3 regions of the Arthrobacter sp. JDC6 genome follow, and region 3 is predicted to be linked to each of the others. Evidence: predicted binding sites of a transcription regulator. Region 3 holds the regulator's gene; each other region holds the start of a gene.
The links. The regulator HrcA, encoded in region 3, represses chaperone genes, less so after heat shock. The targets are predictions, from matches to a motif close to TTNGCACTCGNNNNNNNCGAGTGCNAA.
Positions count from the first base shown of each region.

Region 1: groES (co-chaperone GroES) is a predicted target of HrcA. The motif match lies at 3,098-3,124, and genes of this name have one in related genera.
Region 2: groL (chaperonin GroEL) is a predicted target of HrcA. The motif match lies at 5,897-5,923, and genes of this name have one in related genera.

Region 1 covers NZ_CM151278.1:1,334,784-1,345,075, forward strand. Annotated here, with positions in the region: gene ACV095_RS06280 (glycoside hydrolase family 3 protein) at 1-480, shown strand, start outside; gene ACV095_RS06285 (shikimate 5-dehydrogenase) at 564-1,361, shown strand; gene ACV095_RS06290 (THUMP-like domain-containing protein) at 1,366-2,595, opposite strand; gene ACV095_RS06295 (DLW-39 family protein) at 2,648-3,028, shown strand; gene groES (co-chaperone GroES) at 3,282-3,575, shown strand; gene groL (chaperonin GroEL) at 3,655-5,265, shown strand; gene ACV095_RS06310 (dihydrofolate reductase family protein) at 5,334-5,936, opposite strand; gene ACV095_RS06315 (ATP-dependent DNA ligase) at 5,993-7,516, shown strand; gene ACV095_RS06320 (DUF389 domain-containing protein) at 7,540-8,508, opposite strand; gene ACV095_RS06325 (acyltransferase family protein) at 8,698-10,292, shown strand, end outside.
Region 2 covers NZ_CM151278.1:3,609,489-3,619,780, reverse strand. Annotated here, with positions in the region: gene ACV095_RS16755 (threonine/serine exporter family protein) at 1-1,457, shown strand, start outside; gene ACV095_RS16750 (siderophore-interacting protein) at 1,454-2,293, opposite strand; gene ACV095_RS16745 (uracil-DNA glycosylase) at 2,308-3,078, opposite strand; gene ACV095_RS16740 (DUF3263 domain-containing protein) at 3,219-3,548, shown strand; gene ACV095_RS16735 (LytR C-terminal domain-containing protein) at 3,600-4,238, shown strand; gene ACV095_RS16730 (cold-shock protein) at 4,292-4,498, shown strand; gene ACV095_RS16725 (ABC transporter substrate-binding protein) at 4,498-5,811, shown strand; gene groL (chaperonin GroEL) at 6,102-7,736, shown strand; gene ACV095_RS16715 (ABC transporter substrate-binding protein) at 7,887-9,197, opposite strand; gene ACV095_RS16710 (ribonuclease HI family protein) at 9,491-10,292, shown strand, end outside.
Region 3 covers NZ_CM151278.1:2,084,156-2,093,604, reverse strand. Annotated here, with positions in the region: gene ACV095_RS09775 (PhoH family protein) at 1-674, opposite strand, end outside; gene ACV095_RS09770 (GerMN domain-containing protein) at 1,080-1,997, shown strand; gene ACV095_RS09765 (16S rRNA (uracil(1498)-N(3))-methyltransferase) at 1,984-2,763, opposite strand; gene dnaJ (molecular chaperone DnaJ) at 2,766-3,893, opposite strand; gene hrcA (heat-inducible transcriptional repressor HrcA) at 3,981-4,994, opposite strand; gene ACV095_RS09750 (DUF3097 domain-containing protein) at 5,166-6,017, shown strand; gene ACV095_RS09745 (DUF4870 domain-containing protein) at 6,137-6,547, shown strand; gene hemW (radical SAM family heme chaperone HemW) at 6,571-7,800, opposite strand; gene lepA (translation elongation factor 4) at 7,826-9,449, opposite strand, start outside.

The sequences.
Region 1 (10,292 bases), 750 kb from region 3:
GTGGCCACCATGATGATCTGGCATGCCCGGACTACGCCGCCTGCCGGAACAGCCGGCACAGGTGCCCCGGCCGGAAGCGGTGCGGCGTTGTCGGCGCGGGTCTCGGCGTCGGCCGTGACGGTTGTCTCCGGTCCCTGCAGCGGGCCCCTGGTGCCCGGTGCGGTGCGCGTTGCCGGCGGGGGACCGGGGGACCGGGAGCGCTTCGAAGCCGCCGCCGCACGTGCCGGCCTCGCAGTTGGATCAGGACCGCTGGTGAACCTCATCGGCTTCGGCGGGAATCCAGCGGCCGGGGACATTGCCGTGGCCCTGGATGCCCCCTGGCCGCTCCAAAACTCCACGGCTCCGGTGAAGCTGGCGCTGTACGGCCGCACCGACGCCGCCTTTGATGCGCTGGTGGCCGTGCTGGCAGGAAAGGCGCCTGCTCCCGGGAAGCTGCCCGCCGGCGTCGGGCCTTTCCCCGCGGGAACCGGCTGCCCCTGACCTCTGACTCCTGCCCCGGACCGGGGACCCCGCACGATGGCTGGAACGCGTTTAATGGTCTGGTGCCCATTCTGAATAAAGACATGACCCTCTGCATCTCGCTGTCGGCCCGCCCCAGCAACAACGGGACCCGCTTCCACAACCATCTGTACGGGCAGCTGGGCCTGAACTGGATCTACAAGGCGTTCGCGCCCACCAACCTGGAACAGGCCATCGCCGGAGTGCGGGGCCTGGGCATCCGCGGCTGTGCCATCTCCATGCCGTACAAGGAAGACGTCATCGCGCTGGTGGACGAGATGGACCCGTCCGCCAAGGCCATCGACTCCGTGAACACCATCGTGAACACCGACGGCCACCTCAAGGCGTACAACACCGACTACACGGCCATTGAGCAGCTGCTGGCATCCAACGGGGTCCCCACCGACTATTCCGTGCTGGTCCAGGGGGCGGGCGGGATGGCCAAAGCCACCGTCGCCGCGCTCCGGGACGCCGGTTTCAAGGACGTCACCGTCATCGCCCGGAACGAGGCCGCCGGCCGTGCGCTCGCAGGCCAGTACGGTTTCCAGTGGCGTGCAGCGCTCGACGGCGGGACGGCGGACATGATCATCAACGTCACCCCCATCGGCATGGCGGGCGGCGCCGAAGCGGACAGCCTGTCCTTCCCCGCGGAGGCCATCGAGGCCGCACGCGTGGTCTTCGACGTGGTGGCACTGCCCGCCGAGACGCCGCTGATCCGGGCCGCCCGCGCGGCAGGCAAGCACGTCATCACCGGTGCGGAGGTTGCCACCATCCAGGCCCTGGAACAGTTTGTGCTGTACACGGGAGTGCGCCCCACCGCGGAACAGGTCCGGGCAGCCGAGGAGTTCATGCGCGCCCAGTAGGCGTTTACACCGGTTCCACCACGATGGCCACGCGGTCCTCGCCGATGCGAGTCAGGACCAGCGTGGCCGTCCTGGCGGAACCCTTTTTGGCGGCGCCCTTGCCCTGCGGGAGGAGCTGCTTCCGCAGCTCTTCCGGGGTCACCGCTGTGCCGCGCTTCTTGATGTCCAGCACGGTGATCCCCTCCTCCTTCACCCAGGCCTTGAGTGCCTTGACGTTGTAGGGCATGACTTCCAGGACCCTGTAAGCCTTGGCGAACGGGATGTCCAGAAGTTCCGCGGCACAGATGTAGGCAATGTGTTCATCCACCAGGTGCCCGCCGAGCTGCAGCGCCACGTCGGCAACCAGCCCGGCACGGATCACGGCGCCGTCGGGTTCGTACAGGTAACCCTCCACGGGTCCCACCGGAGCGGCCGGGCCGGCGCCGAAGTCCTCTGCGCTGGTCAGCTCGGCGGGCCCCTGGGACCCCAGGACCAGGGCCGCCCGGCGGACCCCGGGCCTGCGCACGGCGTTGAACCAGAGGGTCACCTCGGTCACGTCCCCGGCCACCGACACCCACTGGGCTTCGCATCCCGTGGGCACGGACTCGTGGGGCATGCCCGGGCCCATCTTCACGCCCACCGCCTTCCCCCCGGCCGCCAGCGACTCCACGAAGGACAACGGCGGTGAGAACGCCTCCGGGTCCCAGATCCGCTTGGTCCCCGACGTGGAAGTGACGCGGCGTGCCGGATCCAGCCAGACGCCGTCGATCCCCTCCAGCGGGACCGATGCCGCGTCCGCGTGGACCACCGTGGCATTGGGGAAGGGGATGAGGTTCATGGTGGCGCAGGCGGCGGTGGTTTCATCCATCTCCACGGCGGTGACGGTGATGTCCAGGGAAGCCAGGGCCATGGCGTCGGCACCAAGACCGCAGCCCAGGTCCGCCACTTGCCGGATCCCGGCTGCGGCGAACCGCTGCGCGTGGTGTGCGGCGACGTTCAGCCGGGTGGCCTGCTCAAGGCCTGCCTGGGTGAAAAGCATCTGGCGGGCGAACTCACCAAACTTCGCCTCGGCCCTGGTCCGCAGCCTGGACTGCGTCAGGACGGCGGATACAAGTTCGCCCGGGTGGCCGGCTTTCCGGAGCGCCGAATTGAGCTCAAACGCGTCCTCTTCGCGGTAGGGGCCCAGCGATGCCAGCAACTCCCAGCCTTCGGGGGTCAACAGGGGTGCGATCTGGTCCTGGGGAGCGTGGGGCATGGTTTCCAGCCTAGTGGAGGACGGCTGCCGGGATGCGGATACTGTTGAAACCATGGATGACAGCGCAGCCCCAGGGGAGACCGGCGAACATCGACCCAGGGACCGCGGTGTGGCTAGGTTTGCCCGTCCAACCCTGATCGCCGCGGCCGTGGTGGCCGTGGTGTGCATCGCCCTGTTGGTGATCATTTTCCTGCTGGACACGTTCAACGCCACCGTTTATTCGGTGGGCGGCAACGACATCCACGACAACACGCAGGAGGCGCGGGACATCCGCGGGTTGTACGACGGCGCACGGGCCGGGAGCATTTTCTTCCTCGTTGTTGCCGTACTCACCGCAGCCGGGGCCGGTTGGGTGCTTTACCGGAAACGTCAGCAGGGAGGCGGCGAGGCCGACGGTGGCGAGGACGTGGACTTCGACGACCTGGGCCGTTAGGGAAGCATGTTTGCCGCCCTGGACCGCCGTCGGCCGGAGCCCGAAAAGCCTTACGCCGATGACGAAACGTTGGCACTCACCTTGACCGAGTGCTAACCCTTACATAGAGTCTTCATTAGCACTCTCCCTAGGAGGGTGCTAACACATGAAGAGCTGCCAGCCAGGCTGCTGCCGGCACCGCGACGACGGTTTGCCAGCCACGGCGGAAAGCTTTCCAGTCCACGAATTTTGCTGACGAAAAGGAGAGGTCCGAGTGTCGGTCTCTATTAAGCCTCTTGAGGATCGTATTGTTGTCCGCCCGCTCGAAGCCGAGCAGACCACGGCTTCAGGCCTGGTCATCCCGGACTCCGCCCAGGAGAAGCCGCAGGAAGGCGAAGTTGTTGCAGTAGGCCCCGGCCGCTTCGAAGACGGCCAGCGGGTTCCGGTTGACGTTGCCGTTGGCGACGTCGTCATCTACTCCAAGTACGGCGGAACCGAAGTCAAGACCGGCGGCACCGAGTACCTGGTGCTGTCCGCCCGCGACGTCCTGGCTGTCGTCGTCAAGTAACTCTTCCGGATCCCCGTGCCGCCGGCCATGCTCATGCTGGCCGGCAGTGCGGGGTTTCTGTCTTTGAAAGGACAAAACCATGGCAAAGCAGCTTGCGTTTAACGACGCTGCCCGCCGGTCCCTTGAGGCCGGCATCGATAAGCTCGCGAACACCGTCAAGGTGACGCTCGGCCCCCGCGGCCGCAACGTCGTCCTGGACAAGAAGTGGGGCGCCCCCACCATCACGAATGACGGCGTCACCATCGCCCGTGAAGTGGAACTTGACGATCCCTACGAGAACCTTGGCGCGCAGCTGGCCAAGGAAGTAGCCACCAAGACCAACGACGTTGCCGGCGACGGCACCACCACCGCCACGGTCCTGGCCCAGGCCCTGGTCAAGGAAGGCCTGCGCAACGTTGCTGCCGGCGCCGCTCCCGGCCAGATCAAGCGCGGCATCGAAGTTGCGGTTGAAGCCGTGGCTGCCCGCCTGCTCGAAAACGCCCGCCCGGTCGAAGGCACCCAGGTGGCTAACGTTGCCGCCATCTCGGCCCAGAGCGACGAAATCGGCGAACTGCTCGCCGAGGCCTTTGGGAAGGTGGGCAAGGATGGCGTCATCACCATCGAAGAGTCCTCCACCACCCAGACCGAACTGGTCCTCACCGAGGGCATGCAGTTCGACAAGGGCTACCTGTCCCCGTACTTCGTCACCGACGCGGAACGCCAGGAAGCAGTCCTCGAGGACGCCCTTATCCTGATCAACCAGGGCAAGATCTCCTCGATCCAGGAATTCCTGCCGCTGCTGGAAAAGGCACTGCAGGCTTCCAAGCCGCTGTTCATCATCGCCGAGGACGTCGAGGGCGAGGCCCTGTCCACGCTCATCGTCAACCGCATCCGCGGCACCCTGAACGTTGTTGCCGTCAAGGCTCCCGGCTTCGGCGACCGCCGCAAGGCCATGCTGCAGGACATCGCCACCCTCACCGGTGCGCAGGTTGTCTCCCCGGAACTGGGCCTGAGCCTGGACACCGTTGGCCTGGAGGTGCTGGGTACCGCCCGCCGCATCACCGTCACCAAGGACAACACCACCATCGTCGACGGCGCAGGCTCGGCCGAGGACGTGGCCGCACGCGTTGCCCAGCTGCGCGCCGAGGTTACCCGCACCGATTCCGACTGGGACCGCGAAAAGCTCCAGGAGCGGCTGGCCAAGCTGGCCGGCGGCATCGGCGTCATCAAGGTGGGTGCCGCAACCGAGGTTGAGCTGAAGGAAAAGAAGCACCGCATCGAGGACGCAGTGTCCTCCACCCGCGCTGCCCTCGAAGAAGGCATCGTGGCCGGCGGTGGCTCGGCCCTGATCCACGCCCTCAAGGCACTGGATGAGGACGCCGCCGTCAACGCCCTCGAAGGCGACGCTGCCGCGGCCGTCGGCATTGTCCGCCGCGCACTGGTCCAGCCCCTGCGCTGGATCGCCCAGAACGCCGGCTTCGACGGTTACGTGGTCACCTCCAAGGTTGCCGACCTGGAAATCAACAACGGGTTCAACGCCAAGTCCGGCGAGTACGAGGACCTGATCGCTGCGGGCGTCATCGACCCCGTCAAGGTCACCCGTGCAGCCCTCCGCAACGCGGCCTCCATCGCCGCGCTGGTTCTCACCACCGAGACCCTTGTCGTGGAGAAGCCGGCCGAAGAGGACGAGCACGCAGGCCACAGCCACTGATCCTGCCCGTCTTCACATACAGAAAACCGGTCCAGCACCAGCTGGGCCGGTTTTCTGTGTTCCGGGTGCTACGTAGCCGCCATCTCGGCGGTTTCGACTCCGCCCGCAGGCTCGTAGACCAACGACACGGCTCCCTTGGGGTAGCTGCGTACCGGCTCGGCGAGGCGGAATGTTGAGGGGACCGTCCCGGCGTCGAAGAGCCGCTTGCCCTGCCCCAGGGTGACCGGATACAGCCAGAGATGAAGGCGGTCCAGCACTTGCGCCTCCAGCAGGGACCGGATGAGGACGCCACTGCCGAACATGTGCACCTGCTGGTACTCGTCCCGGAGCCCGCCCGCCGCCGCGGCATCCGGCAGCACGGTGGTGCCGGCCCATGCCGGATCGGACAAGGAGCTGGACACCACAAACTTGGGTATCCGGTTGAGCGTGTCCGCGATGTCCCCGGACTGCTGGGGCCAGTAGGCGGCAAAGATGTCGTAGGTCTTCCTGCCAAGGAGCAGGGCATCCATCCGCGCTATTCCAGCCGCAATGGCGGCGCCGGATTCGTCGTCGGAGACCGGTGCCTGCCAGCCGCCAAGGTTGAACCCGCCCTCGCTGTCTTCCTCGCGGCCGCCGGGCGCCTGGTAGACGCCGTCCAGGGTGATGAACAGGTTCGCGACGATGTTGCCCATCCACCAAGTCTGGAACGGGGCTCCGGCCCTGTCCAGTGCCGTGGCAGGATGGTGCCATGCTGCTCCTTGAGCTCGTCAACACCGCGGAGGCCGTCACCTCCACCCGCTCCCGGCTGGCCAAGGTGGATGCGCTGGCCCAGCTGCTGGGCCGGCTTGAGCCGGCGGAAATCCCGACGGCGGTGGGCTGGCTGGTTGCCAAGCCCCGCCAGGGACGCGTGGGCGTCGGATGGAGTGCCGTGGCGGCGGCCAAGGAGGAACCCGCCGTCGAACCAACCCTCACCCTGGCCGACGTGGACGCTGCCCTGGACCGGCTGCTTGCCACGGCGGGTACCGGATCGGGCGCGGAGCGGGCGGCCACCCTCCGGACGCTGATGGCGGCAGCCACTGCTTCTGAGCAGGCATTCATTGCAGGTGTCCTGCTTGGCGAGCTGCGTATAGGAGCCCTGGAGGGAGTGCTGACGGATGCCGTTGCCCGCGCTGCCGGGAAGCCCGTTGCCGCCGTACGGCGCGCTGCGATGCTTTCGGGCGACCTGGGCGGAACAGCCCTGCTGGCCATCACGGGCACCGAAGCCGAGCTGGACGCCGTCGGCCTGGTGGTTGGCCGCCCCGTGCAGCCCATGCTGGCGGCCACCGCGGCCAGTCCCAGCGCAGCCCTGGAGGCGACCGGGGAGGCCTCGGTGGAATACAAGCTCGACGGCGCCCGCATCCAGGTGCACCGGTCCGGCGACGACGTCAGCATCTACACGCGCAACCTCGCCGACGTCACCCACCGGCTCCCCGAGGTGGTGGACCTGGTTCGCGGGCTGCCGCTGCGGGACGTGATCCTTGACGGCGAAACCCTGGCCCTGGACGAGGAAGGCGGCCCGCGGCCGTTCCAGGAAACCATGGCGCGCTTCGGTGCGGATGCCGCGCGTGAGACGGTGCTGCATCCCTGGTTCTTCGACGTGCTGCATATCGATGGGCGGGACCTGCTTGATGAGCCGCTGTCCGCCCGGATCAGTGAGCTCGAGCGGATCGCGCCGCAGCACCGGATACCGGGGGAGGTCACGGCCGATCCCGCCGTTGCGGAACGGGTATCGCAGGAGGCGCTTGCCGCAGGCCATGAAGGCGTTGTGGTGAAGGCCATCGGTTCCACCTACGCGGCCGGCCGGCGCGGAGCCAACTGGATGAAGGTCAAGCCGGTGCTGACGTACGACCTGGTGGTGCTCGCCTGCGAATGGGGGTCCGGGCGCCGCACCGGGATGCTGTCCAACCTGCACCTGGGCGCCCTTGACCCCGCTGGGGAGTTCGGAGAACCCGGCGGCTACGTCATGGTGGGCAAGACCTTCAAGGGCCTCACCGACGAACTGCTGCGATGGCAGACGGAGAGGTTCCAGGAGCTTGAGGTGCGGCGCACGGCCGGCACGGTGTGGGTTGAGCCGGTCACGGTGGTCGAAATCGCCATCGACGGCGTGCAGCAGTCACCGCGCTATCCCGGCGGCATCGCCCTGAGGTTTGCCCGGGTCAAGCGCTACCGGGACGATAAGGCTGCGGCCGAAGCAGACACGATCCAGACCCTGCGCGCCCTGCTGCGGCCGTAGCGCACCGCGAATGCGGAGGCTCCTTAGTTGCGGGCCCCGCTCCGCTGGCGCCTCAGGTTCCGTGCCACCCCGTGCGGCACGCGCCTCGAAATTATGCGGTAGAAAAGCAGTACCGCGAGGGCGGCCACCACGATGCCCACGAGGTTGAGCAGCAACTGGAGCGCCGAGCCCGCAGCCTTCTGGTATTCCCCCAGGACCAGGGCCACCGCAACGTACCCTGCCGCCGGAACGGTGGTCACCGAGATGAAGACCCCGATCAGGGCCGCGGAGCGCCGGCCGATGATGGAGAGCATTCCCGCGATGCCGGCCAGGACGGCAACAATCAGCGAATACGGACCCGGATGGTAGATGAATTCCACCGCGGAACCCTTGTCCAGGGCATCCCGCGGGAAGAGACCGAGGGGCACCGACAGCCACGCCGTCAGTGCCGCCAGCAGCATGGCCACGGGGAACCCGACACCCAGGGCAATGGCAGCACGGCGGCCAAGCTTCCACTGCCGGGTGGCAAGCGAGACGGCGAGGGCGGCCAGCGGTCCGAACTCGGGACCTACCGCCATGGCTCCCACAATCGCGATGGGGGAGTCCGTCACGATGCCGATCCCGGCAAGCTGGGTTGCGAGCACCAGGAAGGCGAGGAAGTTCCATGTCAGGCGGGAGTCCTCTCCGGTTTGCCGCGTCACGTCGTCCCAGATCACTGCGTCCGCACCGTCCCCGGGGGCGGCCCGCTCCGCCCGGTCGGCTTTCTTTGACAGGACTAATTCCGGTGTGGACATGGCAATGGATCCAACGTCCTGGACCTTCAGGATCTCCAGCTTCTCGAGGAGTTCCTCCACTGACTCCCGGGCGATCAGGACCTCGATAACGTCGCCTTCCGGGACCACCGACGCACCCGCAACCAGCGCAACCTCTGCCGCGCCCCGCTGGCCCCGGCAGGTCTTCAGCGTCACGGCGGACAGCTCGCCGGGCACGCAAATCCGCAGTTGGACAACCACGCCGTCTCCCTTCGATGATTGGGCCCAGCATAGTCCGAACAGGTGCGTTGATTGGCCGTTGCTGACCGGCTTGGCTAGGCTTGATGCTTTGGCTGGCGGGCGTCCTGAGAGGTTCTAGTGTCGATAACGGAAACGTCGAAGGCACCTGAACCCCCGTGCAGTGCCGCGAACAGGAAACAGTCCAGTTCCGTGAACAGGAAACGGAAGCCCACTTTCCGCCCCGAGGTCCAGGGGCTCCGGGCCCTGGCTGTCCTGATGGTGGTGGCGTACCACGTGTGGCTGGGCCGCGTGTCCGGCGGCGTGGACATCTTCCTGCTGATCTCGGCGTTCCTGCTCACGCTTTCCTTCGTCCGCAAAGCCGAATCCGGCCACCCTTTCAAGCTGATGGCGCACTGGCTGCACCTTTTCAAGCGACTGCTGCCGGCCGCCGTCGTGGTGATCCTTGGAGTGCTGGCAGGCACCTGGCTGATCCTGCCGCAGGGCCGCTGGCCACAGGTGCTGGACCAGGCCTGGGCGTCCCTCCTTTACCGGCAGAACTGGCTCCTGGCAGACAATGCAGTGGACTACTACGCGCAGGACCACGCCGGAGCCAGTCCGCTGCAGCACTTCTGGTCCCTGTCCATCCAGGGACAGGTCTTCATCCTGTGGCCACTGATCTTTGCCGCGACCGCTGCGTTGCTGAACCGGCTGCGCCGGGTTCCCCGCCTGCAGGGGCTGACCTACCGAGGGTTGCTCGGCGCAGTCTTTGGAACGGTTTTGGCGGTGTCGCTTGCCTACTCCATTGACCAGACCGCCGGCAACCAGGCCTACGCCTACTTCGATACGCGCGCCCGGCTTTGGGAGTTTGCGCTGGGATCGTTGCTGGCACTGGTGCTGCCCTACGTCAAGCCCGGCCGCGTGGTGCGGGTGGCCCTGGGCTGGGCCGGACTGGCAGCCATGGTGTCCTGCGGGCTGGTCCTGACCGTCGACCGGTCCTTTCCCGGGTACGTGGCGCTCTGGCCCACACTGGCCGCGGCGGCCATCATCATTGCAGGGCAAACCGGCAGCCGGTTCGGCGTGGACCGGCTCCTCAGCAGCCGCCCCGCCGTCGCCCTGGGTGACAACTCCTACGCCCTCTACCTCTGGCACTGGCCGGTCCTGGTGCTGGCGCTCGCGGCCACCGGCGTGGAGGCACCCAACCTCAAGCAGGGACTGGGCATCGTCGCTGCCTCCATCGTGCTCGCTGTCCTGACCACCCGCTTTGTTGAAAAGCCGCTGCGCGACTGGCATTGGCCCAAGCTTCGCGCCTGGCGGACCGCCGTCGTCATTGTTGCCTGCGGTGCCTTGCTGGCTGGTCCCGTGGCGGTTTGGCAGACATCGCTCACCGCAGAGGAAAGCGCGACGGCGGCACAGCCCCGTGAGCTGACGCCGGGGGCCTTGTCGCTCACGCCGGAGAACGAAAGCACGCCCGCGCCCAGGGCCAGGACCATCCCCGGGCCCACCGCCCTGGACAACGACTGGGCCGGGATCGACTCGCCCTGCACAGGTGCCAACGACACGGGCGATCCCATCTTGGAGGGGTGCCGGCAGGAGCTTCCGGAGGAACCGTCCACCCGGCGCATCGTGGTGCTGGGCGACTCCCATGCCCAGCAGTACCTGGCAGCGCTGGCTCCCGTGGCGGCCGCGCGTGGGTGGGAATTGGTCACCCTCCTGATGCCCGCATGCCGGTTCGGCGCCGAATCGGAGACCAGGAATGCCGAATGCAACGCCTACAACAAGGCCAGCTCCGCCTACGTCCTGGAACA
Region 2 (10,292 bases), 1.5 Mb from region 3:
GGCCAAAGACTGACGGCCTGCCCAAGACTGAACCGCTGACCCCTGCGCAGCTTCGGCAGGACGCTGCCGCCAAGAGGATGCTGCGCCGCCTGGTGCAGGGCGAGAATCCACCAACCGCCCCGTTGAGCATCGTGGACCGGCTGGCGGGGAGTCCCTACGCCAACCCCACCATCCAGGTGGGTGGCGTGGACACCTCCGCCCGGAAGACCCTGGATTTCGCCCTGCACCTGGCCGAGACCATGTTCCGGTATGGCGCCGGCGCCCTGGAAGTGGAAACCAGCATCATTGCCGTCACCGCGGCCCTGGGGCTGAAGAACATCGAGGTGGACATCACCAACCAGTCCGTGGGTATCAACTACGCACCCAAGGACCAGACGCCGATCGCCCTGCTGCGCGTGGTGCGCTCCTGGACCAACAACTATGCGGGCCTGGCCAAGGTGCACCAACTGGTCACGGACATCGTGGCCGGCGGCGTGGGCCGGGATGAGGCGATCCGCCGGCTGAACGAGGCCATCACCAGCCCGAAACCCTATCCGCGCTGGATGGTCACGGCCGCCTTCGGCATCTTCGCCGCCGTGTTCGTTGGCGTGCTGGGCGGCGGTCCGGTGTCCTCGGCAGTTGCGTTCGTGGCCAATATCGGCATCAGCCTGCTGGCCCGGCAGCTGGGACGCTGGCGCGTACCGGACTTCTTCATCACCGCCAGCTGCTCTTTCGTGGTCACCATGCTGGCGCTGCTGCTCTGGCAGTTCGGGCTCACCGCATCGCCGTCCATCGTGGTGGTGGGCGGCATCCTGCTGCTCCTTCCCACCGGGCGCCTGGTGTCCTCCGTGCAGGATGCCATCAACGGCTTCCCGGTGACGGCGGCCGGACGGTTCCTGTCCACGCTGCTGACGTTCGGCGCCATCGTGGCAGGGATCGCTGTTGCCTTCGTGGTGGGGGAGCTGACCGGGCTGCAGCGCATCGACGTCACCCAGACCTTCCCGCCCGCCTACGATCTGTGGGTCCTCATCATCTTCGTAGCCGCCGCCGTGATGGCCATCGGCATTACGGAACAGACCACCTGGAAGCTCCTGCTGCCAACCGCAGCCGTAGGCGTGGCGGGCTACCTGGTGCTGCTGGGCTGCGGCCTGCTGGGCATCGGCGACCGTTTCGCCCCGGCCATGGCCGCCGTCGTCATTGGCCTGCTGGCACGGGTGGTGGCGCTGCGGATGGGTGCGCCGCAGCTGGTGGTGGCAGTTCCCGCAGCCCTGATCCTGCTGCCCGGCCTCACGATATTCCGGTCCATGTACGTCCTCACCGTTGAGGAGTCCGAGATCCTGGCCGGCGCCGGAGGAATGCTCAGCGCCGGTGCCATCGTGCTGGGAACGGCCGGCGGGATCGTCCTGGGCGACGTGCTGGCCCGGCCCCTGACCCGCAGCCTGGCAAGCAACGAGCGGCGCCGGGCGCGCCGCCGCTAGATCTGGCCGACCGGGAGCTTTTTCTCGGCCTGGAAGACGTCCTCCACGCGGCCCTGCGCCCAGTAACCGGAGAGGGACACCTGCCGGCGGTCCAGGCCGCGCTGCTTGAAGAAGATTTCGCGGAGGGCCTTCATATAGCCGCGTTCGCCATGTGCAAACACATCCACGGTGCCGGTGGGCCATTCGGCCTCCGCCACCGCCCTGACCAGCAGGTCGCTGGCACCTGCCGGTGTGCCGTTGCGGGCCAGCCAGGTAATCTCCAGCCCGGCAGGGGCGGAAACAGGCTGGATGTCGGCCTCGGAACCTACCTCCAGGAAGGCAAGCCCGGTTGCCTCCGCGGGCAGGGCCTCGATGCATGCGGCGATGGCAGGAAGCGCTGCCTCATCACCGGCGAACAGGTACCAGTCGGCCTCGGGGTTGGGGTTGTAGGCGCCGCCGGGTCCGGTGAAGGTCAGTGTCTCGCCCGGCTGTGCCCCTGCCGCCCATGGACCCGCCAGGCCCTCGTCGCCGTGGACCACGAAGTCGATGGTGAGTTCGCTCGCCTCCGGATCCACCCAGCGCAGCGTATAGGTGCGGGTGAACGGCCACTGCTCGCGCGGCATGGTTTCCCGGACGGCCCACAGGTCCAGCGGGGAGGGGTAGTCAACCCCGGGCTGCGGGAAAACGATCTTCACGTACCGGTCCACGAAGCCGTTGTTGGCGAAGTCGCTGAAGCCCTCCCCGCCGGCCACGATCCGGACCATGTGCGGGGACAGCTGTTCCTTGCGCAGCACGGTCAGGGTGACCTGGGGGCGGCTCTTCTTCGTGGCGCTGGTGGCGGCGGGGACGGTGCTCATAAGGCAAGCCTAAGCTAGGGCGACGGCGGGAGTTCCCAGGTTACGGCCGTTGCACCCTGTTCGCGCAACAGTTGGTTCACCCGGCTGAATGGCCTGGAGCCAAAGAACCCGCGGGAGGCGGACAGCGGGCTGGGGTGCGGGCTGATGACGGCGGGGGCGCCTGCCAGCAGCGGCTGGAGGCCCTCCGCCTCCTTGCCCCACAACACCGCCACCAAAGGCATCCTGGACCCATCCGCGGCCCGGCGGCATGCCAGGGCGGTGACGGCCGCCGTCGTAATGTCCTCCCAGCCTTTGCCCCGGTGGGACCCAGCAGATCCTGCCCTGACCGTGAGTACCCGGTTCAGGAGCAGCACGCCCTGCTCCGTCCATGCCGACAGGTCGCCATGGACGCGCGGCGGAATGCCGAGGTCCGATTCGAGTTCGCGGTAGATGTTCACCAGGCTGCGGGGGAGGGGGCGTGTGCGGGCATCGACGGAAAACGACAGCCCGACTGCGTGCCCCGGGGTGGGGTAGGGGTCCTGGCCCACGATGAGGACCTTGACGCCGGCGAGCGGCTGGCGGAAGGCGCGCAGGACGTTCGACGGCGGCGGCAGGAGTTGGTGCCCGGCCGCCTCTTCAGCAGCCAGGAAGGCCAGGACCGACCGGAGCTTGCCCTCCACTCCCTGCAGGGCCGCGGCCCAGTCCGGCGCCATGAGCTCCGCCAGGGGCAGGTCAGCCAGGTCAGCGAAGCGGGTGTCGTCCGCCGGGTCCTGCTGCAGCTCGAACAGCGCATCCGATTCAAACATCGTTCCATTCTTGCAGGCCATCGGGGGACGCCCGCCCGCGGCACCGGGCCGGTGCAGGCGCGGGGCGCGAATGACACCGGTGTTATTCGACCGGTAGCATGGGGGTAAGACATTTACCGTAACCAGCGAAGGAGTGTGCCGTGGCGGAACCGGCCCGGGAACACCTGCCGGAGCAGGATCCACGGAAGTCCCTTTTGGCGGATTTCACCCTCCGTGAGTCCTCCCTCTCCGAGCGCGAACAGCAGATGCTGGCCCTGGAACGGCAATGGTGGAAGTACGCAGGGGCCAAGGAGCAGGCCATCCGCGACCTCTTTGACCTCTCCGCGACCCATTACTACCAGCTCCTGAACGCACTGATCGACCGCGAGGATGCGCTGGCACACGATCCCATGCTGGTGAAGAGATTGCGTAGACTACGTACGTCGCGCCACCGTGCGCGCACTGCCCGGCGCCTGGGATCCGACGCTTAACAACCCCCAGGCCGGGACAACAGCCGCAATCAACAAGGATGTCCTTCCACCATGACCAGATACGCCCGCGATGAATTCGACAAGGTCCCGGAGGCCGCGTCGCGACAAGGTGTCCACCGGACGGCCTCGGCCCCGTCCCGGGTGCGGCTGTGGCCCATCCTGGTAGTGGGGATGGCGGCCCTTGCCATAGGGCTGGTGTCCTTCCTGATCCTTCCCAAGATGGGATTCAGCGCCACCGCGAGCCAGGCATCGGCGAGCGTGGAGTCAGCTCCGCTGGCCGGAACCGGAACCACCCCATCGGCCACGCAGGCATCCGCGCCTCCTGCTTCGCCGTCTCCGTCTGCTTCGTCTGAACCAACCCAAAGCAGTGACCCGGAGCCCCAGGCCACACCTTCCGCCACCCGGGAGGCAGCCGTCGACAGGACGCAGGCAGTGGCGGTTTACAACGCGGCAGGCACGGCAGGGCTGGCCAGCCGGGTGGCCGGAACCGTCCAGGCGGACGGATGGCGCCTCGGCCAGGTAGGCAACTGGTCCGGCGCCCCGCAGAAATCCTCCGTGATCTTCTACTCCGGCCCCCAGCAACTGGCAAACGCACAGGCGCTTGCCGGGCTGCTCAACATCCCCACCGTGGTGAACAGCACCGAATTCCAGGTGCCGCTCGTGGTGGTGCTTGGCCCCGGATACCGCTAGCCGCACCCGCTCCGCCCACGGCTGTATAACCCCAACGGAAAGAGTTGTTCATCATGGCACTGGGAACCGTCAAATGGTTCAACGCTGAAAAGGGCTATGGCTTCATCACCGTTGACGGCTCCGGTGATGACGTTTTTGTCCACTGGTCCGCGATCCAGGGGGAGGGCTACCGCGCACTGGATGAGGGGCAGAGGGTGCAGCTGGAAGTCGGGGAGGGCGAAAAAGGTCCCCAGGCAGAAAACGTCCGGCCCGCCCAGTGATGCCGTTTTACCGTTTCCCGGTCCGCGGCCGAGCGGCGCTGGCCGTTTCCCTGGGGGCAGTCCTCGCGGTCACAGCATGTTCGGGCGCCGGCGGCAACGCCAGGGTGGACCCGGTCGAAGCCTCCGGCGATGGCGTCCTCCGGGTGGGCCTGATCCTGGACAACACCGGCGGCAATGCCTTCCTTAATGCGCCCCAGCTGGCGGCCGCCAAGCTGGCCATCCAGGAAATCAACGCCGCCGGCGGACACAAAGGCCGGCCGGTGGAGCTGCTGCCGGCGCATCCGGACCAGGAAGCCGCAGGCCAGGCCAAGGACCTGGTGGCCGCCAAGGCGGACGTGGTCATTGGACCCACCGATTCCAGCCACGCGGCCGCCGCCGTGGACATCCTGTCCCACGCACGCATACCCCTCATCTCGCCGGCCAACACCGCTGCCGCCCTCTCCGGGATCGCCAGCGGAGGCTACTACTTCCGGACGGCCGCGGCCGACGTCGCGCAAGGTCCTGTGCTGGCCAAACTCGCCAAGGACGCCGGGGCCGCCAGCATCACCGTGGTGTACCAGGAAGGTGCCTACGGCAAGGACCTGTCGGCTGCCGTCACGAAAGCCGCGCAACAGTCCGGCCTGACGGTCCTGCCCGGAGCCGCCTTCAAGCCCGGCGCCGCCGCCGAAGCCGCACGCTCCGCAGCCAAGGCCAGCCCGGACGCCGTGGTCCTGGTTGCCCGGGAAGGGGCGCAGGGCGCGTTGGCCGAGCTGAACAACTCCGGCCTCAGGGGTTCAAAGATTCTCCTCAGCGATGGCGCCTTTGCCCGCTACGGATCAGGGCTCCCCTCCCGGGCCCTGGACGGCGCCCGCGCCGTCGTCCCGGGCCAACTGCCCACCGCCGCCTTCCAGGGAAAGCTCCTGGCCGTTGATCCTTCCCTGAAGGACGTCTCGTATGCTGCTGAAACCTACGACGCCGTGACCCTGGCGGCCCTGGCGGCGGCAAGGGCCCAGGACGATGCCGGACGCTCCATCGCCGCCAACCTGGTTCCGGTTTCGGGTGGCGCCGCATCAGGCAGGACCACGTCCGACGGGACGCCCTCCGCAGGGACGCCTGCCCCGGGGGCAACAGCCCCGCCCGCCCCGTGCCTGACGTACAAGGAGTGCCTGGGCGGCCTTGCTGCCAATCCGGACATCAATTACGACGGCGAGTCAGGACCGGTTGCCTTCGACGCCAACGGGGATATCACCACCGCCGTTTTCTCCGTATTCACCTACGGCCCCGAGAACAACCCCACCCCCACCGGCCGGGAGACGGCCGGACATTCAAGCTGATCGCCCTGGGCGAAGCCGCTGCCCCTACCCGCCCGTCCGGCGTCTTTTCGCTTGCACTCTCACCTGGGGAGTGCTAATTATTGAGTTAGCACTCTGACGTACCGACTGCTAAAGCAAAGCCTGGTTCCGGCCGGCGGCGCGGGGCACCGGACGAGGAGCGAAAGAAACACCTCACTTCAGTGAGATCCCCTCCCGGAGGCATACAGAGGCCGCCGTCAAAGGATCGTCCGTCGCGGGCACTGCAGCGAAGGTTCATTCTTAACGACTGTCCCGAAAGGACTACTGCCGTTATGGCCAAGATCATTGCATTTGATGAAGAGGCACGCCGCGGCCTTGAGCGTGGCCTGAACACCCTCGCCGACGCCGTTAAGGTCACCCTCGGCCCGCGTGGACGCAACGTCGTCCTCGAAAAGAAGTGGGGCGCCCCCACGATCACCAACGATGGTGTTTCCATCGCCAAGGAGATCGAGCTGGACGATCCTTACGAGAAGATCGGCGCTGAGCTGGTCAAGGAAGTTGCCAAGAAGACCGACGATGTTGCCGGCGACGGCACCACCACGGCCACCGTCCTGGCACAGGCCCTGGTCAAGGAAGGCCTGCGCAACGTTGCCGCCGGCGCCGACCCGCTGTCCCTCAAGCGCGGCATCGAGAAGGCCGTCGAGGCTGTCACCCGCGAACTCCTGGCTTCCGCCAAGGAAATCGAAACCAAGGAAGAGATCGCGGCCACCGCCTCCATCTCCGCCGGTGACGACGAAATCGGTGCCCTCATCGCCGAAGCCCTGGACAAGGTGGGCAAGGAAGGCGTTATCACGGTCGAGGAGTCCAACACCTTCGGCCTGGAGCTCGAGCTCACCGAAGGCATGCGCTTCGACAAGGGCTACATCTCCGCCTACTTCGTCACGGACGCCGAGCGCCAGGAAACGGTCCTTGAGGATCCGTACATCCTGATCGTCAACTCCAAGATCTCCAACGTCAAGGAACTGGTTGCTGTCCTGGAAAAGGTCATGCAGTCCAACAAGCCGCTGCTGATCATTGCCGAGGACATCGAGGGCGAGGCCCTGGCCACCCTGATCGTCAACAAGATCCGTGGCACCTTCAAGTCTGTCGCCGTCAAGGCTCCGGGCTTCGGCGACCGCCGCAAGGCCCAGCTGGCCGACATCGCCGTCCTCACCGGCGGCCAGGTCATCTCCGAAGAGGTTGGACTCAAGCTGGAGAACGCCGGCCTGGAACTCCTGGGCCAGGCCCGCAAGGTTGTTGTCACCAAGGACGAGACCACCATCGTTGAAGGTGCCGGCGACGCCGACCAGATCGCCGGCCGCGTTTCCCAGATCCGCGCCGAGATTGAGAATTCGGACTCCGACTACGACCGCGAGAAGCTGCAGGAGCGGCTGGCCAAGCTGGCCGGCGGCGTTGCAGTCATCAAGGCCGGTGCCGCCACCGAGGTTGAGCTCAAGGAGCGCAAGCACCGCATCGAGGACGCAGTCCGCAACGCCAAGGCTGCAGTTGAAGAAGGCATCGTGGCCGGTGGCGGCGTGGCCCTCATCCAGGCCGGTGCCAAGGCATTCGCCAACCTGCAGCTCTCCGGCGACGAAGCAACCGGCGCCAACATCGTCCGCGTTGCCATCGACGCCCCGCTGAAGCAGATCGCCTTCAACGCCGGCCTCGAGCCGGGCGTCGTGGTGGACAAGGTCCGCGGCCTGCCCGCAGGCCACGGCCTGAACGCAGCCACCGGCGAATACGTCGACCTGCTGGCTGCCGGCGTCAACGACCCCGTCAAGGTAACCCGATCTGCCCTGCAGAACGCGGCTTCCATCGCTGGCCTGTTCCTCACCACCGAAGCAGTGGTGGCTGACAAGCCGGAGAAGAACGCCGCCCCCGCAGGCGGAGACGACATGGGCGGCATGGGAGGCATGGGCGGCTTCTAAGCCCTCCTGCCGGGACCTCTCCCGCCAACCGCAAAGTGCGGCCCCCTCGTTTGCGAGGGGGCCGCACTTTTGTGCCGGAGGTTTTGTTCCCGGCCACGGATGCGGCCTGTGCCGGCTTGGCCGCCTGGACAAGGAGCTGTGGGAGGGGAGTTACTTCCGGGCCGAATCCAGCATCCCCTGGACTTCCTTCTTGAAGGCTTCCGCCGCGGCCTGCGGGGTCATCCGGTCGTACAGCACTTCATCCGTGTACCTCCTGATGACGTTCTGGACGCTCCCTGCACCCACGGGCGGGACAGGCGGTGCGTCCTTGATGTCCGGGGCTATGTCCTTCAGGAATCCAACCACGGTGGTGTCAGCCGGCTTAAGCTGCGGGGTGATGCCCGAAACGATGTCCGGATTGGTGGGGACGCCCCTGTCGGTCATCAGGATGGCGCCCGCCTCCGGACTGTTGGTGAGGTAGTTGATGAACTCCGCGGCCTGCTGGGAATGCTTCGAACGGGAGGATGCAGACCAGAACATGGTGGGCTTGTAGTACATGCCATTGCCGGCCGAGGCGCCGTCGACGCTGGGGGCCCGCAGTATCTTTATGCTGCTGCCGGTGGTGGCTTCAAGGGAACCAAGCTGGTTGGTCCACCACCAGGCCATGGCCACCCGGTTTGTTCCGAACAGGCTTTCCTCCAGTCCTGCCCCTGCATCCTCGGTTGCCACGGTGGCCGCCGGGCTGGCCTTGGAGTCGCGCTGTTCCTTGATCCGTTCCCAGAAGGACGCTGCAGTCGCGGCTTCAAAGTCGAGCTTGCCGTCCCCTGAGTACAAATTCTCGCCGTGCTGGCGCAGCCAGATGATCAGGTCGGCTTCGTTGCTGCCATAAGCGGCCCCGTAACTCTTCCCGTCACCTGCTGCGCTGATCTTCGCCGCCGTGTCCACGAAGTCTTTCCACGTCCAGGTCTTGTCGTCCGGCACGGGCACTCCCGCTGCCTGGAACACTTTCGTGTTGGCCATGATGACATAGGCGTTCCGGCCTGTGCTCAGCCCGTACTGGGCGCCCCCGTACTGGCCCGACGCAAGCGCTTCCTTGTCCAGTTTTGAGGTATCGATGCCGTTTTGCCTGGACAGGTCCATCAGCGCCCCGCGGCCGCCGTATTCGGCGATGTATTTCTGGTCCATCTGGATGACGTCGGGCGCATCGTTGGCGGCGGTCTTCGTTGCCAGCTTGTCCCAGTAGCTGGACCATTCTCCCGGCTCCGCTTTGATCTTGATGTTCGGGTGCGATGCCTCAAAGGCCGCGATGACCTTGTTTGTCTGTGCGTTCAGGTATTCATTGCCCCACCAGGCGAACCGCAAGGTCACCTGGCCGTTGTCGCCTGAACCGCCGGGGGCCCCGCAGCCGGTGGCCAGGATGGAGAGGGCCAGCGCGGCCGCGCCCAGCTGGAAGCGGCGCCGGCTTACGACTGGAATCGTCATTGATGTTCCTTCCGGATGGGCTCCTTGTGCGCCGGGGTCGCCGTGATGCGCGGACCGGCGAAGATCAGAAACCGTTTTCTCGAGTGATGAAGTGATTGTGTCGCGCCCGGCATGCTCACGTCAAGAAGTTTCGGTAAGCGTTTTCCCAACCCCTGTCGCTTCGGCCGTCAAAGTTGCGCTTACGACCATTCGCACAGCCCGCTGCCGGGGCGCCGGAAGGGGTGCGGCAGCTCGCCCAGGCTGGGATGCTGTGGCGTCGGTCCAATGTCGGTGGCTTCTGGCAGGATGGTTTGGTGACGATTACTGCAGCGGCTGATGGTTCGGCCTTGGGAAATCCCGGTCCGGCTGGCTGGGCCTGGTATGTGAATGACGATTGCTGGCGGGCCGGGGGCTGGCCGCACGGGACCAACAACCAGGGTGAGCTGATGGCTGTCCTTGACCTCCTGCGCGCCACCGCCCACCTGCCCGGTGAGGACCTGCGCATCCTTTGCGACAGCCAGTACGTGATCAACTCAATTACCAAATGGATGCCGGGCTGGAAGCGCAAGGGCTGGCGCAAGGCAGACGGAAAACCCGTCCTGAACGTGGAACTGTTGAAGGAACTCGACCGCGAGCTGGCCGGCCGGGTTTACACATTTGAGTGGGTCAAGGGCCACGCCGGCCATGAGCTGAACGAGGCTGCGGACGAACGGGCCAGGGCCGCGGCAACGGCGTACCAGCAGGGCGTGGCAGCAAGGTCCGGGCCCGGGTTCCCCGGCGGACACCACCCTGGCGCGCACCACGCAGCTGCACACCACGAAGCCGCACACCAACCTGCTGCGACCCCATCCGGCTCCGGACATGCGGCCGACGGGCAGCCCTCCGGTATTGGCTTCCCGCCCGCCACCCTGGACATCCCGACCGCTGCTCCTGGGCGCCCGGTACCAGGGGCCGGCGGCGGCGCACCGGCCGCGGGCGCCGGCAGGCCGCGCGCCACCCCTGAACCGCTCCCGGCCTTCGATGAACTTGACCTGTTCAGCGAACTGGACACAGACGCCCTTGACATGGCCGAGGCAACGCAACAGGCCGGCGCCATCCCGCCTGAGGCGCTGGTCG
Region 3 (9,449 bases):
ATCATGTCGTGCAGGGCGTCGTAGAGCGGCCGGAGGTAGGGGTCGATCTTGTCGCTGAGCGTGCCGGGGAGGAAACCAAGCCGCTCCCCCGCTTCCACCGCGGGGCGGGTCAGGATGATCCGGCTGACCTCTTTTTGCTGCAGCGCCTGGACGGCTTTTGCCATGGCCAGGTACGTCTTGCCGGTGCCGGCCGGACCAATGCCGAAGATCACGGTGTTGGCGTCGATGGCGTCAACATAGTTCTTCTGGTTCAGCGTCTTGGGCCGGATGGTCCTGCCGCGGCTGGAGAGGATGTCGTGGGTGAGCACATCCACGGGATTCTGCAGTGACTGCGTGCGCAGGAGGGACACCAGTTGCTGCAGCACAGCAGGAGTGATGACCGTGCCGCGGGCCACCAGGCCACGGACTTCCTGCAGGAGCCGCATGATCCGGGGAACATCACCGGCGGGTCCGTTGATGGACAGTTCATTACCCCGGGCATGGAAGTTGACGGCGGGGAACTGCTCTTCGATGAACCGCAACGCCTCGTCATGGCTGCCGAGTGATTGAACCATCTGGTCGGAGTTCTCAAAGAGGACTACTTCAGTCCGGGTGCCGGGCAGGGAGTGCGGGAATTCACCCGGACTGCCTTCGCCCGTATTGAGCCGGCGCTTACCATTTGCTGATTCAGTCATGGTGCTGGCCCGCAGGCCCGTGGTCCCCTCGAAGATCGACATCAATGTTTGCGTTCGCTGATGCCGGCGCCCGTTGGACGGTGCTCCTGGCCCCAGCGATCCCTTTATCTTACGCCAGCGCGGGGCCGGGCCGGATACCAGGCCGCCATGGAGCAGCGGCTGCAACCCGTCCGGAGGGTGACGGGACGTCCTTAGGTATCAACTTCATATCGGCCTCATATCGTTCCCGTTGCAGTTGTGCCCGCGGAGGCAAAGAGCGGCTGGGCGGCCGCGCCGCTGTGCAATGCTGGAAATCCAGCATCTGCTGGAACACCAGGCCGCCAGGGGGATCGGCCCGCCACGCCAGGAAAGGACAAGGGCAGGACAGTGCCGGAAACCTCTGCGCCCGAAAGGGCAGGACGACCGATGGGCCGTCTGCGCCCCGCCGTCCTTGCAGGAATCCTGGTCCTGGTTCCGGTCCTTGCGGGCTGCACGGCCGAGGGCGGCCCCTCACCCACCGGCACCATCGCCTCGGTGCCGGCAACGGGCGGCACCATGCCGGACACGCTGTCCACCAGCGCCCCGCTGGAAACCGCACAGTCCTCCAACAAGGCGCCGGTCTACTGGATCGGCCGCAGCGGCGGGAACATCTTTCTTTACCGGGAATTCCGCGACGTCCCTGAACAGGAGAACCCGGTCACCCGCGCCCTGCGGGCCATGATGTCCGAGAAGCCGCTGGACCCTGACTTCTTCACGCCCTGGCAGAACCCGGACAAACTTGCCACCTCAATCTCCGGCAAGGACGTCATCACCGTCGACGTCTCCTCGGACGCTTTCAACAGCAACCTCGATGCCGACATGGCTGCCCGGGCCATCCAGCAGCTGATCTACACGGCAACCGCTGCCGCCGCCAGTTCGGGCCTGATCGACACCGGCCAGCAGATCCGGGTCCGGATCCTCGTGGACGGCCACACGGACTACGTGGCCTTCGGCAAAGTGCAGCTCGGGGCCCTGATGACCCGCGCCGCGGGCCTGGTGGCGCCCGTCTGGATCATTGATCCCCAGGAGAACGCCGAAGTGCCCGGCGGGAGCGTGAAGATTACCGGCCGCAGCACATCGCCCGGGGCGAAGCTCCGCTGGCAGATCCTGCAGTCTACGGACGGCGGCAGCAAAGCACCGTTCCTGGCGGGTGAAACCACGGCTGCGTCCGAACAGGGGCAGGCCGGCGTCTTCACCCTGGCCCTGAATCTTCCGCCGGGCGATTACATGCTGCGGGTGGCCCAGGCCGGCTCCGGCGGGGAACCGGACCGGAACGAGGACACGAGGTCCTTTAAGGTCCGGTAGCCGTCCACCGGCCAAGGACGTCGCTGGCAAGCACGACGGCGGCCGGGCCGGCCGTGGAGGACCGCAGGACATGGTGCCCCAGGAGGGCGGTCACGGCGCCCTTATCGCAGAGTTTCGTTACCTCCCGCTGGCTGATGCCGCCCTCCGGACCGACGATGAGCAGGATTTCCCGGGGTCCGGAGCCTGCTTTCCCTTGCCATGCTTCAAGGACGGTGCGCAGCGGCCGAACGGCGTCCTCATGCAGGATGACAGCGAGGTCGGCAGCTTCCACGGCAGCGGAAAGCCCGGCAGTGTCGACGGCGGACCGCACTTCGGGGATCCAGGCGCGCCGTGCCTGCTTGGCGGCCGCGGCCACTGAGGATTCCCATTTGGCATGGGCCCGGGCTGCGCGGTCGCCCTTCCAGCGGACGATTGACCGTTCGGACTGCCAGGGTATGACGGCGTCGATGCCCAGTTCCGTGGCCGTCTCGATGGCCAGCTCATCGCGGTCCCCCTTGGCGAGGGCCTGTACCAGCACCAGCCGGACGTCCGGCCTGTCTTCAACGGTCAGCGTCCCGCATTCCACTTCGAGTGCGGAGGGAGCGGCGGACACCACCTTCCCGGTCATCCGGGTGCCGGCGCCGTCGACGATGTCCACCGCTTCGCCGGGAGACAGCCGTTTGACGGTGACGGCATGCCGCGCCTCCGCCCCGTCGAGGACAAAGAGTTGGCCGGCCGCCATCCCGGCCAGCGAACCGGGGGGCGTGAAGAAGACGGGGTTGCTCACCGCTACAGGTTACCGAGCCGGTCCCGGAGCTTGGCGAACATGCCGCCGCTGGCAGCGAGCTTGCCCTCGGTGATCTGTTCACCACGGAGCTTGGCCAGTTGGCGCAGGAGGTCCTCCTGCGCGGGGTCGAGCTTGGCCGGGGTGTCCACCTGGAGGTGGACCTTCAGGTCGCCGCGGCCGTAGCCCCTCAGGTGGGTGACGCCGAGGCCGCGCAGGGTGATGATCTCCCCCGACTGGGTACCGGGCTTGACGTCGATCTCCTGCGTGCCGTCGAAGGTTTCCAGGCTGACATCCGTGCCCAGGGCGGCTGCCGTCATGGGGATGTGCAGGGTGGCGTGCAGGTCGTCGCCCTCCCGCACGTAGGTGGCGTCATTGTTGACGCGGATCTCCACGTACAGGTCGCCGGCCGGACCGCCCGCGGGGCCGGCCTCGCCCTGGCCGGAGAGCTGGATCCGGGTTCCGGTGGCCACACCGGCAGGGACCTTGATGGTCAGCGACCGGCGGCTGCGGATACGGCCCTGGCCGCTGCACTCGTTGCAGGGATCCTTGATGACGGTGCCGAAACCTTCGCAGGTGCCGCAGGGGGCGGCCGTCATGACCTGGCCGAGGATGGAGCGGACGGCCCGCTGGACCTGTCCGCTGCCGCCGCAGATGTCGCAGCGTTCCGGATGGGTGCCGGGGCGGCAACAGGATCCGTCACAGGTGGGGCAGACCACGGCGGTGTCCACTTCGAGTTTCTTGTTCACGCCGAATACGGCGTCGCGGAGGTCGATCCGTACGCTGATCAGGGCATCCTGGCCGCGGCGGATACGGGAAGCGGGACCGGACGTGCCGCCGGCGCCGAAGAAGGTGTCGAAAATGTCCTGGAACGCGAAGCCCTGGCCCGCGTAGCCTGCGCCGCCGAAACCGTTGTCGGTGCCGTTCTCATTGCCGGTGGTGTCGTAGATCCGGCGCTTCTGGGGGTCCGAAAGCACCTCGTAGGCGTGAGTTACTGCCTTGAACCGTTCCGATGCGTCCGCACCGGGGTTTACGTCCGGGTGTAGGGTGCGGGCCAGCTTGCGGTAGGCCTTTTTGATTTCTTCACCCGTCGCTTCGGGTGAGACTCCAAGGACGTCATAGTGGCTGCTCAAAGTTCGTATCTCTTCCTTGTTGTACTGCGTTCAGTTGGGCGGCCCAGCTCTTGCTTTCCGGCCGAAGCGCGCTCCGGCGGCCAAGAGTCAGGGCCCCAAAATCCTGGAAAGGTAGCGCGCCACTGCCCTGACGGCGGCCATGGTGGTGGGGTAATCCATCCGGGTGGGCCCGAGGATGCCTACTTTCGCCGAGCTGTCCGGACCGTAGGCAGTGGCCACCACGGAGGCCTCGGCAAGGCCGTCGTACGGGTTCTCCCGTCCGATGCTGACAGCGACGCCGCGGTGGTCCTGGGCCATTTCGCTCAACAGCCGCAGCATCACCACCTGTTCCTCCAGCGCCTCGAGCACCGGGCCGATGCTGAGGGGGAAGTCGACGTTGGACCTGGCCAGGTTGGCGGTGCCGGCCATGACCATCCGGTCCTCCCGGCTGTTTTGCGCCAGGCCCTCCAGCCCGAGCGCCAATGCGTGTGCCGCCTGCCGCTGCGGGTGCGGGGTGGCGGCGACGACGGCGGGCAGCGCCTGGGCCAGTTGGCGCAGCGGTGTTCCGCCCAGTGCACCGAGGAACCGGGTGCGCAGTTCAGCCAGTGCGTCGTCGCCAAGGTCCTGCCCGACGTCGATCACCCGCTGCTCCACCTTGCCGCTGTTGGCGATCAGGACGACGAGGACCTTGCGCGGGGCGAGCAGGACGAATTCGATGTGCCGGACCAGTGCCCTGCTCAGGTGCGGATACTGCACCACGGCAACCTGGTTGGTCAGCTGCGACAGCAGCCGGACGGTCCTCTCCAGCACGTCGTCGAGGTCGTCCGCGCCTTCGAGCAGGGACTGGATGGCGCGGCGTTCGGCGGCCGAGAGCGGCTTGACAGCCGAGATTTGGTCCACAAAGAGCCGGTAGCCCTTGTCCGTGGGAATCCGGCCGGCACTGGTGTGCGGGGCGGTGATCAGCCCCTCGTCCTCCAGTGCGGCCATGTCATTGCGGATGGTGGCGCTGGAAACACCAAGATGATGCCGCTCCACCAGGGCCTTGGACCCAACCGGCTCGCGGGAGTGGACGTAGTCCTCCACGATGGCCCGCAGTACTTCCAGCTTGCGTGGCTCGCTCACTCTCCACCTCCATCCATGGTTCGGGGCGCATGCCCCTCCCGATGCAACCCAGGGTTAGCACTCGACATGCCTAAGTGCTAACAGTCTATTATGCCTCGGCCCGTTGTTAGCATTGGTACCGCTCCGGGCGAAATTGCGGAGTTGAACACTAGCGCTAGGCGGATCAAATCCATGGATTACCGGAACTGGGGCCCACGCGGCATATCCGCTCCCGCACGGACGGAACTGCCGGAGGTCCCCGTGGAGCGCGGCATGGTGCTCGAGGAAGTGCAGTCAGGCTGGGTGGGTGCCGTGACCCGGGTGGAGAAATCCGGCGGCATGCATGTGGTGGCGCTGGAGGACCGCCGGGGAAAATCGCGTTCCTTCCGCCTTGGGTTCGGCTTCCTCCTGGAGGGCCGGCCGATCCGGCTGATGCCACCCGCCCCCCGGCCGGCCGCTGCCGGTCCCGCGGCGGGCAGGACGGCCTCGGGGTCCGTTCGGGTCGCCGGCCAACGCGCCCAGGTGGCCAAGGCCAGCCGGATCTGGGTGGAAGGCAAGCACGACGCCGAACTGGTGGAAAAGGTCTGGGGAGACGACCTCCGGGTGGAGGGCATCGTCGTCGAGCCCCTGCACGGCATTGACGACCTTGCCGCAGCCGTCGCGGACTTCAGGCCGGGGCCCGGCCGCCGTCTCGGCGTCCTGGTGGACCACCTGGTTCCTGACTCCAAGGAGTCCCGCATCGCGGATGCCGTCATGGCCTCCCCGGGCGCCGCCGGCAACGTCCTGATCGTCGGTCACCCCTACGTGGACGTCTGGCAGGCGATCCGGCCCGCTGTCCTTGGCATCGACAAATGGCCGGCCGTGCCCCGCGGGCAGGACTGGAAGACGGGGATCCTGAAAGCCTTCGGCTGGCCCCACGCCACCAAGGAAGATGTCGGCCTGGGATGGCAGAAGCTGCTGGGCGCCGTGCGCACGTACGCGGACCTCGAAGCGTCGCTGCTGGGCAGGGTCGAGGAAGTCATCGATTTCCTGACCGTGCCGTGAAGGGCGGACGGCGTCCCGGGAACCAGTATTCTTGGTAGTGCGGTTCCTTGTTTCCTGAGGCACTGCGCACCGCGCCGGAATTGTAGTCAGCACCACTTGCACCTTCGAAGGAACAGACTGTGGCAGAAAACGCACGTGATCACAGGGACGGCCAGGGCCGTTCCGAGTACCATGGCGTCCCCGCCAACGCCCTGCCGCTTACGGCCAGCGAAGACCGCCAGTGGGCGACGCTGGCGCACTTCGGCGGGATCCTGGGGTGCGTCCCCTCGCTGCTGATCTACTTGATCTTCCGTGACCGCGGGCCATTTACCGCCCAGGAATCCAAGGAAGCGCTGAACTTCAGCCTGCCGCCCACCATCGCCGCGGTGCTGGCCAACATCCTGGTGTTCGTCCCCTACGTCGGGAACATCTTCGCGGTCATTGCCACGCTGATCTGGGTGGCGCTCACGTGCTTCTCCGTCGCGGCAGGGATCCACGTCAACCGGGGCCAGCCGCACCGCTACCAGTACAACCTGCGCTGGATCAAGTAAGGGCAACTGCCCGCGGGCCGGCTCTAGTCCGGCAGGATGCGGCGGACTACTGCGTCTGCCAAGAGCCTGCCCTTGAGGGTCAGGACCAGGCGTCCGCGGAATGCGGCAGCAGGATCAACCAGGCCGGCTGCGATCAGTCCGGCCACCTCGTGGCGTCCCCCGGCACTCAGCGTTGAGACATCCAGTCCCGACTGGAGGCGGGCCTCCAGCATGACCCGCTCCAGGTTCCTTGTTTCCGCGTCCAGGGTTTCCCTGCCGGCGGCGGGCGAAAGCCCCTGCGACAGCCGGTTCGCGTAAGCGGACGGGTGCTTGACGTTCCACCAGCGGACCCCGCCCATGTGTGAGTGCGCGCCCGGGCCGATGCCCCACCAGTCGTCACCCCGCCAGTATGCGAGGTTGTGGCGGCAGGCCTGCTCCGGAGTCCGCGCCCAGTTGCTGACCTCGTACCAGCCAAGTCCGGCTTCGGTGATCAGCTGGTCGGCGAGCTCGTACTTGTCGGCGTGGTCGTCGTCGTCGATTCCCGGGACTTCGCCGCGGCGCATCTGCGCGGCCAGCTTGGTGCCCTCCTCAACGATCAGCGCGTAGGCGCTGATGTGGTCCGGCCCGTAGGAAAGCGCCGTTTCGAGGGAGTGCCGCCAGTCGGCCAGCGACTCCCCCGGCGTCCCGTAAATCAGGTCCAGGCTGACAGCCAGTCCTGCCTCGCGCGCCCACTGCACCACCTGCGGCACCCGGCTGGGCGTATGGGTCCGGTCCAGCACCTTGAGCACGTGCGGAACCGCGGACTGCATCCCAAAGGACACCCTGGTGAACCCGGCGTCCTTGAGGACGGCAAGGGACTCCGGCGTGACGGAATCGGGGTTGGCTTCGGTGGTGACCTCGGCGCCGTCGTCAATGCCCCATTGGTCGATGGCGGCCCGGAGGATCAGGGCGAGGTCATCGGCCGGCAGCAGCGTGGGCGTGCCGCCGCCAAAGAAGACGGTGCTGAGCTTCCGGTCCGGCAGCCCTGAACGTGACAGCACAGCAGCCGCCAGCGACACCTCGGACACGGCGGTCTGGGCGTATGCGTCCTGGGACGCTCCGCCGCCAAGTTCCGTGGCGGTGTAGGTGTTGAAGTCGCAGTAGCCGCAGCGCACAGCGCAGAACGGGATGTGGACGTACAACCCGAAAGCCCGGGCCGCCGCACCGTCCGCTGCCTGGGCAGGCAGCAGACCGTCCGACGGCGCCGGGTCGCCGAGGGGAAGAACGCTGGGCATCAGCGGGTCCCCCGCTGTGCGGTGGTCACTTCTTCTTGGCCTTGTCCTTCGATTCGTCGGTGGTCAGGGCGGCGATGAACGCTTCCTGCGGCACCTCCACTGTGCCCACCATCTTCATGCGCTTCTTGCCTTCTTTTTGCTTCTCCAGCAGCTTGCGCTTCCGCGAGATGTCACCGCCGTAGCACTTGGCCAGCACGTCCTTGCGGATGGCGCGGATGCTTTCGCGGGCGATGATCCTGGAACCGATCGCGGCCTGGATGGGCACTTCGAACTGCTGGCGGGGAATCAGTTCGCGCAGCTTGCCGGTCATCATCACGCCGTAGGCGTACGCCTTGTCCCGGTGCGTGATGGCGCTGAACGCGTCCACCTGTTCGCCCTGGAGCATGATGTCCACCTTCACCAGGTCGGCGGCCTGCTCGCCGTCGGCCTTCCAGTCCAGCGAGCCGTAGCCCCGGGTCTTGGATTTCAGGATGTCGAAGAAGTCGAAGACGATTTCCGCCAACGGCAGGCGGTAGCGGATTTCCACCCGGTCCTCGGAAAGGTAGTCCATGCCGCCCATGACGCCGCGGCGGGACTGGCACAGTTCCATGATGGCGCCGACAAATTCGTTGGGGGCCAGGATGGTGGCGGAGACCATGGGCTCGCGTACCTCGGCGATCTTCCCGGTGGGGTACTCGCTGGGGTTGGTCACCCGGACCACCTTCTTGTCCTCCAGGGTCACCTCGTATTCCACGTTCGGTGCGGTGGAGATGAGGTCGAGGTTGTATTCGCGCTCCAGGCGTTCGCGGGTGATCTCGAGGTGCAGGAGACCCAGGAAGCCCACGCGGAACCCGAAGCCGAGGGCAGCCGAGGTTTCCGGTTCGTAAACCAGCGCGGCGTCGTTGAGCATGAGCTTTTCGAGGGCGTCGCGGAGTACCGGATAGTCGGCGCCGTCCAGCGGATACAGGCCGGAGAACACCATGGGCTTGGCATCGGCGTAGCCGGGGAGGGACTCCGCCGCCGGCTTGGCCAGGTTGGTGACGGTATCGCCCACCTTCGACTGCCGGACGTCCTTCACGCCGGTGATCAGGTAGCCCACTTCACCGACGCCGAGCCCCTTGGACGGTGTGGGTTCCGGGGAGCTGACACCGATTTCCAGAAGCTCGTGCGAGGCCCTGGTGGACATCATCTGGATGCGCTCACGCGGATGGAGCATGCCATCCATCACACGCACGTAGGTGACCACGCCGCGGTAGGTGTCGTAGACCGAGTCGAAGATCATGGCACGGGCCGGGGCATCGGGGTTGCCCTTCGGCGCCGGCAGGTCGCGGACGATCTTGTCCAGGAGGGCCTCGACGCCGACGCCGGTCTTGCCGGATACGCGCAGGACGTCCTCGGGATCGCCGCCGATGAGGCTGGCCAGCTCGGCGGCGTACTTTTCAGGCTGCGCCGCCGGAAGGTCGATCTTGTTCAGCACCGGGATGATGGTGAGGTTGTTCTCCATGGCCAGGTACAGGTTGGCCAGCGTCTGGGCCTCAATGCCCTGCGCCGCGTCCACCAGCAGGATGGCGCCTTCGCAGGCCGCGAGTGACCGGGATACCTCGTAGGTGAAGTCCACGTGGCCGGGCGTGTCGATCATGTTCAGCGCGTAGCTGACGCCGTCCACCTCC